One region of the Gordonia sp. N1V genome, then DNA from elsewhere that is predicted to be linked to it. Evidence: riboswitches for the same ligand, from Rfam matches in the RefSeq annotation. Region 1 holds a riboswitch; the other holds the start of a gene.
What was found. Region 1 has a riboswitch for cobalamin ahead of P3L18_RS15600 (iron ABC transporter permease). Riboswitches for the same ligand answer to the same signal wherever they lie in the genome.
Positions count from the first base shown of each region.

Region 2: another riboswitch for cobalamin. It lies ahead of P3L18_RS24055 (CbtB-domain containing protein); the one in region 1 lies ahead of P3L18_RS15600 (iron ABC transporter permease).

Region 1 is NZ_JARJDD010000011.1:79,745-82,950, reverse strand. Features, by position in the region: gene P3L18_RS15605 (alkaline phosphatase D family protein) at 1-1,218, opposite strand, end outside; cobalamin riboswitch at 1,320-1,530, shown strand; gene P3L18_RS15600 (iron ABC transporter permease) at 1,619-2,692, shown strand; gene P3L18_RS15595 (ABC transporter ATP-binding protein) at 2,724-3,206, shown strand, end outside.
Region 2 is NZ_JARJDD010000026.1:5,016-8,221, reverse strand. Features, by position in the region: gene P3L18_RS24070 (CbtA family protein) at 1-82, shown strand, start outside; gene P3L18_RS24065 ((2Fe-2S)-binding protein) at 79-744, shown strand; gene P3L18_RS24060 (CbtA family protein) at 823-1,650, opposite strand; gene P3L18_RS24055 (CbtB-domain containing protein) at 1,678-1,899, opposite strand; cobalamin riboswitch at 1,933-2,067, opposite strand; gene P3L18_RS24050 (ATP-dependent helicase) at 2,152-3,206, shown strand, end outside.

The DNA.
Region 1 (3,206 bases):
CCCGCTCCATCCGTCCATGCTCACCGCGCGGACCCCGTCACGCTCTCGCGCGAGGTCGGCGATCGTCGTCTGGTGGGCCAGGACGTTCCATCGGCAACCGGAGGCCGCGAGACCGTCGAGTATCCACCGCTCCTGGGCTGCGCCGGTGATGGTGCGGCGTGGGTCCGCGGTGGCCGCGTTCTGCCCGGTGTCGTTGTCGCCGTTCACCTGATCGCTGCGGTGGGTACGCGTGTCGAGGACGCTGAACCGAGCGAGATCGCCGAACGTGAAGCGACGATAGGCACGAAATCCGCGCCCGGGCGGGGCGAGCCGAACGGCGGTGTTCTCCCACCAGGCGCGCATGCCCGCAGCCCGCCGGAGCAGGAACTGCGGAATGGGTTGGTCGTCCTCGGGAGTGTCGGCGGCCCAGTTGTTGTCGACCTCGTGGTCATCGAAGATCGTGATGAACGGGCTCATCCGATGCGCCGCTTGCAGGTTCGGGTCGAGTTTGTACAGGGCGTAGCGCTCGCGGTAGTCGTCGAGGTCACGGCATTCGCGATACGCCGACGCCGGTACCACCGCGGTATCGCGTGCACCGCCGCCCATCGGGATCGGCTTCTCGTAGATGTAGTCGCCCAGATGAAACACCACGTCGGGGGCCTCGCGGGCCATTTCGCCGAACGCCGGGTAGTGGCCGTCGGCCCAGGCCTGGCAGGAGGCGAAGGCCAACGACAGTGCGCCGGTGGGTGTTCCGACGCGCTGTGCGGTCCGGGTTCGGCCGACCTCGGAGATCTCGCCGAGCGCGCGAAATCGGTAGAAGTAGTCGGTCCCGGGCGTCAGGCCGCGGACGTCGACGTGCACGCAGTGCCCGGTGTCCGGGCCGGCACCGGTCACACCACGCGCCACGACGCTCCGCATCCGCTCGTCGCGGGCCACTTCCCAGCCGACATCGTGGGATTCTCGGCCCATGCCCCCGCCGGGTGCGAGTGGGTCGGTCGCCAGCCTCGTCCACAGGATGACGGCGTCGGCGAGCGGGTCGCCGGAGGCGATTCCCAGGGCGAACGGGTGGCCGGCACCTCGGACCCGTCGAGCGGAGGCGGCGTCGGTGGCGAACAGGGTGGGGGCGGTGGCCAGCCCGGCGGCCAGCGCGGTCCAGGTGAGGAATCGACGGCGCGTCGTCCCGGCGCGCAGCACCTTGTCCGGGGTGACGCGTAGCGGAATATGGCTGGGGGAGGACATGCCTCGAGGCGATCACCGCACGGTGTCGTCGGGGATGACGACCGGCCACGACTCGGTGATGCGGTGGTGAAGACCTGGGCAACGCCTCGGCGAGATGCCTGCTACGCTCAGCGCGCGTCGGTTCCGACCGGGTCACACGGTCCGGTCGGTGAAAAGGGAATCTGGTGAGAATCCAGAGCTGCCCCGCAGCGGTGACGGAAACGACAGCGGCTCCTCGCACTGGACTTCACGGTCCGGGAAGCGGCCGCGGGTAGGTGGCATCTCGGTGCCGCGTCCGAAGTCCGAAGACCTGCCGCCGTGGCCATGGGGGACCGTGGTCGACACTTGCCTCGCGGGATATGGCCGGTGCGCCGATCTGTCGTGCGCGGCTGTCTTCCGCCCGACGAGAGACCGTGCCACAGTGGACGATCACACCTCACCGCAGGCCGCGCCACCCGCGCCGACCTGGGCGCGTGTCGGCGTGTTCGCGGTGCTCGGTGTGCTCGCGCTGTTCGTGGTCGCATGGGCGGGTGTGGCGTTCGGTACCGCCGACGTCGGTGGAACCGATGTGCCGCGCTTCGTGTGGGCCGCACTGACCGGCGGCTCGATCTCCGCCGACGACGCCGCCGCGTACTGGATCGTCATCGATTCGCGGGTACCACGGGTGATCACCGGAGCGGTGGTGGGCGCCGGGTTGTCGGTGGTGGGAGTGGTCGTGCAGGCGATGGTGCGCAACCCGCTCGCCGACCCGTACGTGCTCGGTATCTCCTCCGGCGCATCGGTGGGGGCCACGAGCGTGGTGCTCTTCGGCGTCCTGTCGGGCATCGGGCTCTATGCGATGCCGGTCGCGGCCTTCGCCGGAGCGCTGCTCGCGACCCTCATCGTGTTCGGGATGGCCTCCGGGGCAGGCGGATTGACACCGTTGCGACTCGTGTTGACCGGCACCGCGGTGGGCTACGGCTTCTCGGCGCTGACCACGGTGTTGGTGTTCCTCGCACCCACCGGCGACGCCGCGCGCAGCGTGATGTTCTGGCTCCTGGGCAGTCTGGCCGCGGCCAGCTGGTATTCGGCGGTCCTCGTGGGCGTCGTGACCGTCGGCGGGGTGATCGCGGTGGCAGGCTTGGCGCGCTCGCTCAATGCCCTCGCCATGGGCGACGAGGTCGCCGCGTCCCTCGGGTTGTCGGCGTCGCGGTTCCGCGTCATGGCATTTGCGTTGTCGGCGTTGATGACCGGTGTGATGGTGTCGGTGTGCGGGGCGATCGGCTTCGTCGGGCTCGTCGTTCCCCACGTCGCGCGGCTACTCGTCGGCGCCGACCATCGTCGCCTCGTGGTGATCGCTCCGCTGATCGGCGCGGTGTTCCTCGTCGCCGCCGATCTCGTCGCCAGAACCGCCGTGCCGCCACAGGAATTGCCGCTGGGCGCGATCACCGCCGCCGTCGGGGTGCCGATGTTCCTGATCCTCATGCACCGCCGACGCAGCGTGGTCGATCGATGAAACGGGTTGACGACCACCGGGGGTGGGGAAGATGACGACAGCGGGCTATCACGGGGTCGGCGTCGACATCGGTTCGGCAACGTTGCTGCGCGAGGTGACCTTCACCGCTGCGCCGGGGAGTTTTCTCGGCGTGATCGGACCCAACGGCAGCGGGAAATCGACACTGCTGCGCTGTCTGTATCGTGCGCAGCGGCCCACGACCGGCCACGTTGAGGTCGACGGCGTCGACGTGGCCGCGATCTCGATGCGCGACAACGCCCGTCAGGTCGCCGCGCTCACCCAGAGTTCCACGCTGGACTTCGATTTCACCGCTGCCGAGGTGATCGCCAGCGGTCGGTTCCCGCATCGGTCGATCGCGCGGACGTCCCGGGCGACCGACGGGGCGGCGGTCGAGGAGGCCATGGGTGTCGCCGGGGTCGGCCATCTCGCCGACCGGATCTTCACCTCGCTGTCCGGGGGTGAGGCGCAGCGGGTGCTGATCGCGCGGGTACTCGCCCAGCAGCCACGGGTCATG
Region 2 (3,206 bases), on a different contig from region 1:
GGTCTTCGGTGCCCTGATGAACCGGATGCATCCGTCGACCCCACAGACCATCGGCGAGCAGGCTACGCTCGTCCGGCAGTGACCTCCTCCCTCGACGACCTCGGCCCCTTTTTCGGAGTCGCCACGCACGCCCGCGGGCAGCGGGGTGATGCACCGTGGCTCACGATGGCCGACCTACTCGAGGACGCGCGCATGCTGGAGTCGCGCGTGGACCGTGTGCGTGCCGCACTCGGGGTGGGCGGCACGTCACGTGTCGAGCAGAGGGTGGCTGCGTCGGTCACCCACCTCGGGCTCGTCGCTCGTCTCATCGCTCCGATGATCGCTGTGGAGGCGCTCGACGAACCGCCGATATCGTTCACGGCCGCGGACCTCTGGTGGCAGGACGAATTGGGTGGGCCCTATCCGCTCTCGGTCACCACCGCGGCGACCGACGCCCGGCCCAACCTGGCCGACGGGATCATCGGCGCACTCACCGACGCCGTCGGCGACGCATTCGGGGTGAGTGGGCGAACGCTGTGGGGCAACGTCGCCTCGGCGACCAACAGCGCCGCCAGACTCATCGCGACGGCGCGCCCCGAACACGGCGATCTCGCCGTCGCCGCGGCCGACCGTGTTCTCGCCGAGCCCCATGTCGAGGACGGGCGGTTACGCGCGGGACCGGGATTCCGCCGGCGCAGTTGCTGTTTGATCTATCGGGTCAGCGGCGATCGGGGCGCCGTCTGCGGCGACTGCGTACTCATCTGACCCACCCACCTTCTCGGCAGACCCCACGAACGCACCACGTCCGCCCCACGATCGTGCAGGGCGGACGTGGAGCAGCGATCAGTTACTGTGTGCCGCGGCCGGTGTCGTCGCCCGGCGCGCAGGATCAGAACGGCTGAGCCAGGTCATGATTCCCGCGAAGGTCGTGGTCAGAACGGTCCAAAGGATCACCTGGTTGGCGATCACATACACCCGGAAGTCGCCGATCACCGCGCCCGGGAATCCGGGGAAGACGATCGCGTCGCCGTTCATGACCGGGTCGGGAACCTCATGGAACTCGGGCAGCAGCGCGATCGCAATGGTCACGACCACCAGGTAACCGACGGCGGCGACCACCGAGGCCGCGAGCCCTCCCCAGCGTTGCCGGAGCCACAGCGCCACAACGACCGCCGCGATCACCGCGACCACCGAGATGACCGTGAGGGTGAGGTACGCCGTCGATCGCGCACCGATGGTGTCGTCGTCGCCGACGGCCGGCGGGTTGGCCGGGTATGCGAAGAACGGCACCCCGAAGACCGCGACGAAGCCGAGGAGCCCGATCAGGGCCGCCGCCCAGCGTGGGTCGGCTCCGGCGCGGTGATGCGCCAGGTAGGTCCACAGAACCGTGAACGCGATTGCGAAGAACGCGCCCATCGACACCGCGAAAACGATGGTCCCCACGCCCGCACCGATGTTCTCCTGCACCGAGCGGGTGAACACCTCGGCGCCGTGCTCGTGGCCGCCGTGCCCATGCGCGGTCATCAGAGCCTCTTCGGCCTCGCTGCGTCCGTCCTCGTAGTCGATGGCCTTGGCCACCTGCGGCTCGATGAAGATCCGAGCGAAGACGTAGGCGACGATCCCGGCGACGAGTCCCGACAGCAGACCGGCGCCGATGAATTTCTTTTCCATGTTCGGTTGTCTCCCGTGCTCGTTCGATCAGTGGCAGGGGAAGCCGAGGAAGTGCCGGGAGTCATGCACGAATTCGTGGATGTGGGTGTCGTTGCCGAACACCGACCAGGCACCTTGGTCGTATCCGATGAAGTAGTAGGCCATTGCGGCGAGGATGAAGGTGGCGGTCAGCCACAGGGCTGCCGACGCGACGGAGAGGTCGGGTACCGCGAGGGCCCGTGCCTTGTTCTGGTGGGTGGTTGCAACCATCGGAGGTCCTTTCGTGGGATGACGCGTCCCAGCGCTTGTCGGATCGATGCTCGGCGGAATCCTGACTCGTCGGGCGGGGTGACTCCCCGGCCCGGCTCACAGTGGCGCGACCGTCCCGGACTCACACCGGGTTTCCGTCAGCATCTGGCGAGAACTCTATACCCGACAAATGTGACCGGCGCGACCCATCGGACAAAACGAGCAGAACAACCGTCGCGGCGTTTTGTCGGAGGCAACATGGATGATGGGTGAATGGCTGCGCCGTCGGTTCTCGATCGCTTCACCGCCCCCACGCGGCGGTGGTTCAGCGGCACCTTCGCCGAGCCGACCGCCGCTCAGACCGGGGCGTGGTCCTCGATCGCCGACGGCAACCACACGCTGGTCATCGCCCCCACCGGTTCGGGCAAGACCCTCTCGGCATTCTTGTGGGCCCTCGACCGGCTCGCGGCGCGCCCGGATCGGGCACGCGGCACCCGAGTCGTCTACATCTCACCGCTCAAGGCCCTCGCCGTCGACGTCGAACGCAACCTGCGTGCACCGCTGACCGGCATCACCCGCGCGGCGCAGGAACTCGGCGATCCCGAGCCGGCGATCACCGTCGGCCTGCGATCCGGGGACACGCCCGCCGCGACCCGCCGCAGCCTGGTCCGCACACCCCCGGACATCCTCATCACCACCCCGGAGTCGCTGTACCTGATGCTGACGTCATCGGCGCGGGAGACACTGACCGGCGTCGAGGCCGTGATCATCGACGAGGTCCACGCGGTGGCCGGCACCAAACGCGGCACCCATCTGGCGCTGTCCCTCGAGCGTCTCGACGAGTTGTTGGAAACACCTGCACAGCGCATCGGATTGTCGGCGACCGTCCGCCCACCCGAGGTGGTCGCGGGCTTCCTGGCCGGTGCCGCGCCGTGCACGATCGTGCGTCCACCCGCGAGCAAGACGTTCGATCTTCGCGTCGACGTGCCCGTGGAAGACATGGCCAACATCCCGCCGCCACCGGACGCACCCGGTTCCGAGGATCTCGACGACGCGTTCTCCCCGACCGCGGGATCGCTGTGGCCCTACGTCGAATCGGCGATCGTCGATCTCATCGATGCCAATCGCACGACCATCGTGTTCGCCAACTCCCGTCGCCTCGCCGAGCGACTGACCGCACGGCTCAACGAGATCGCCGAATCCCGCATCGCGCCCCCCGCGGTGACCGCTGCGGCCAACCCGCGGGTCGCCGGGGGCGCTCCGGCGATGGTGATGGGTAGCGGAGCGTCCTCGGCGGCCACGACCCTACTGGCCCGGGCACACCACGG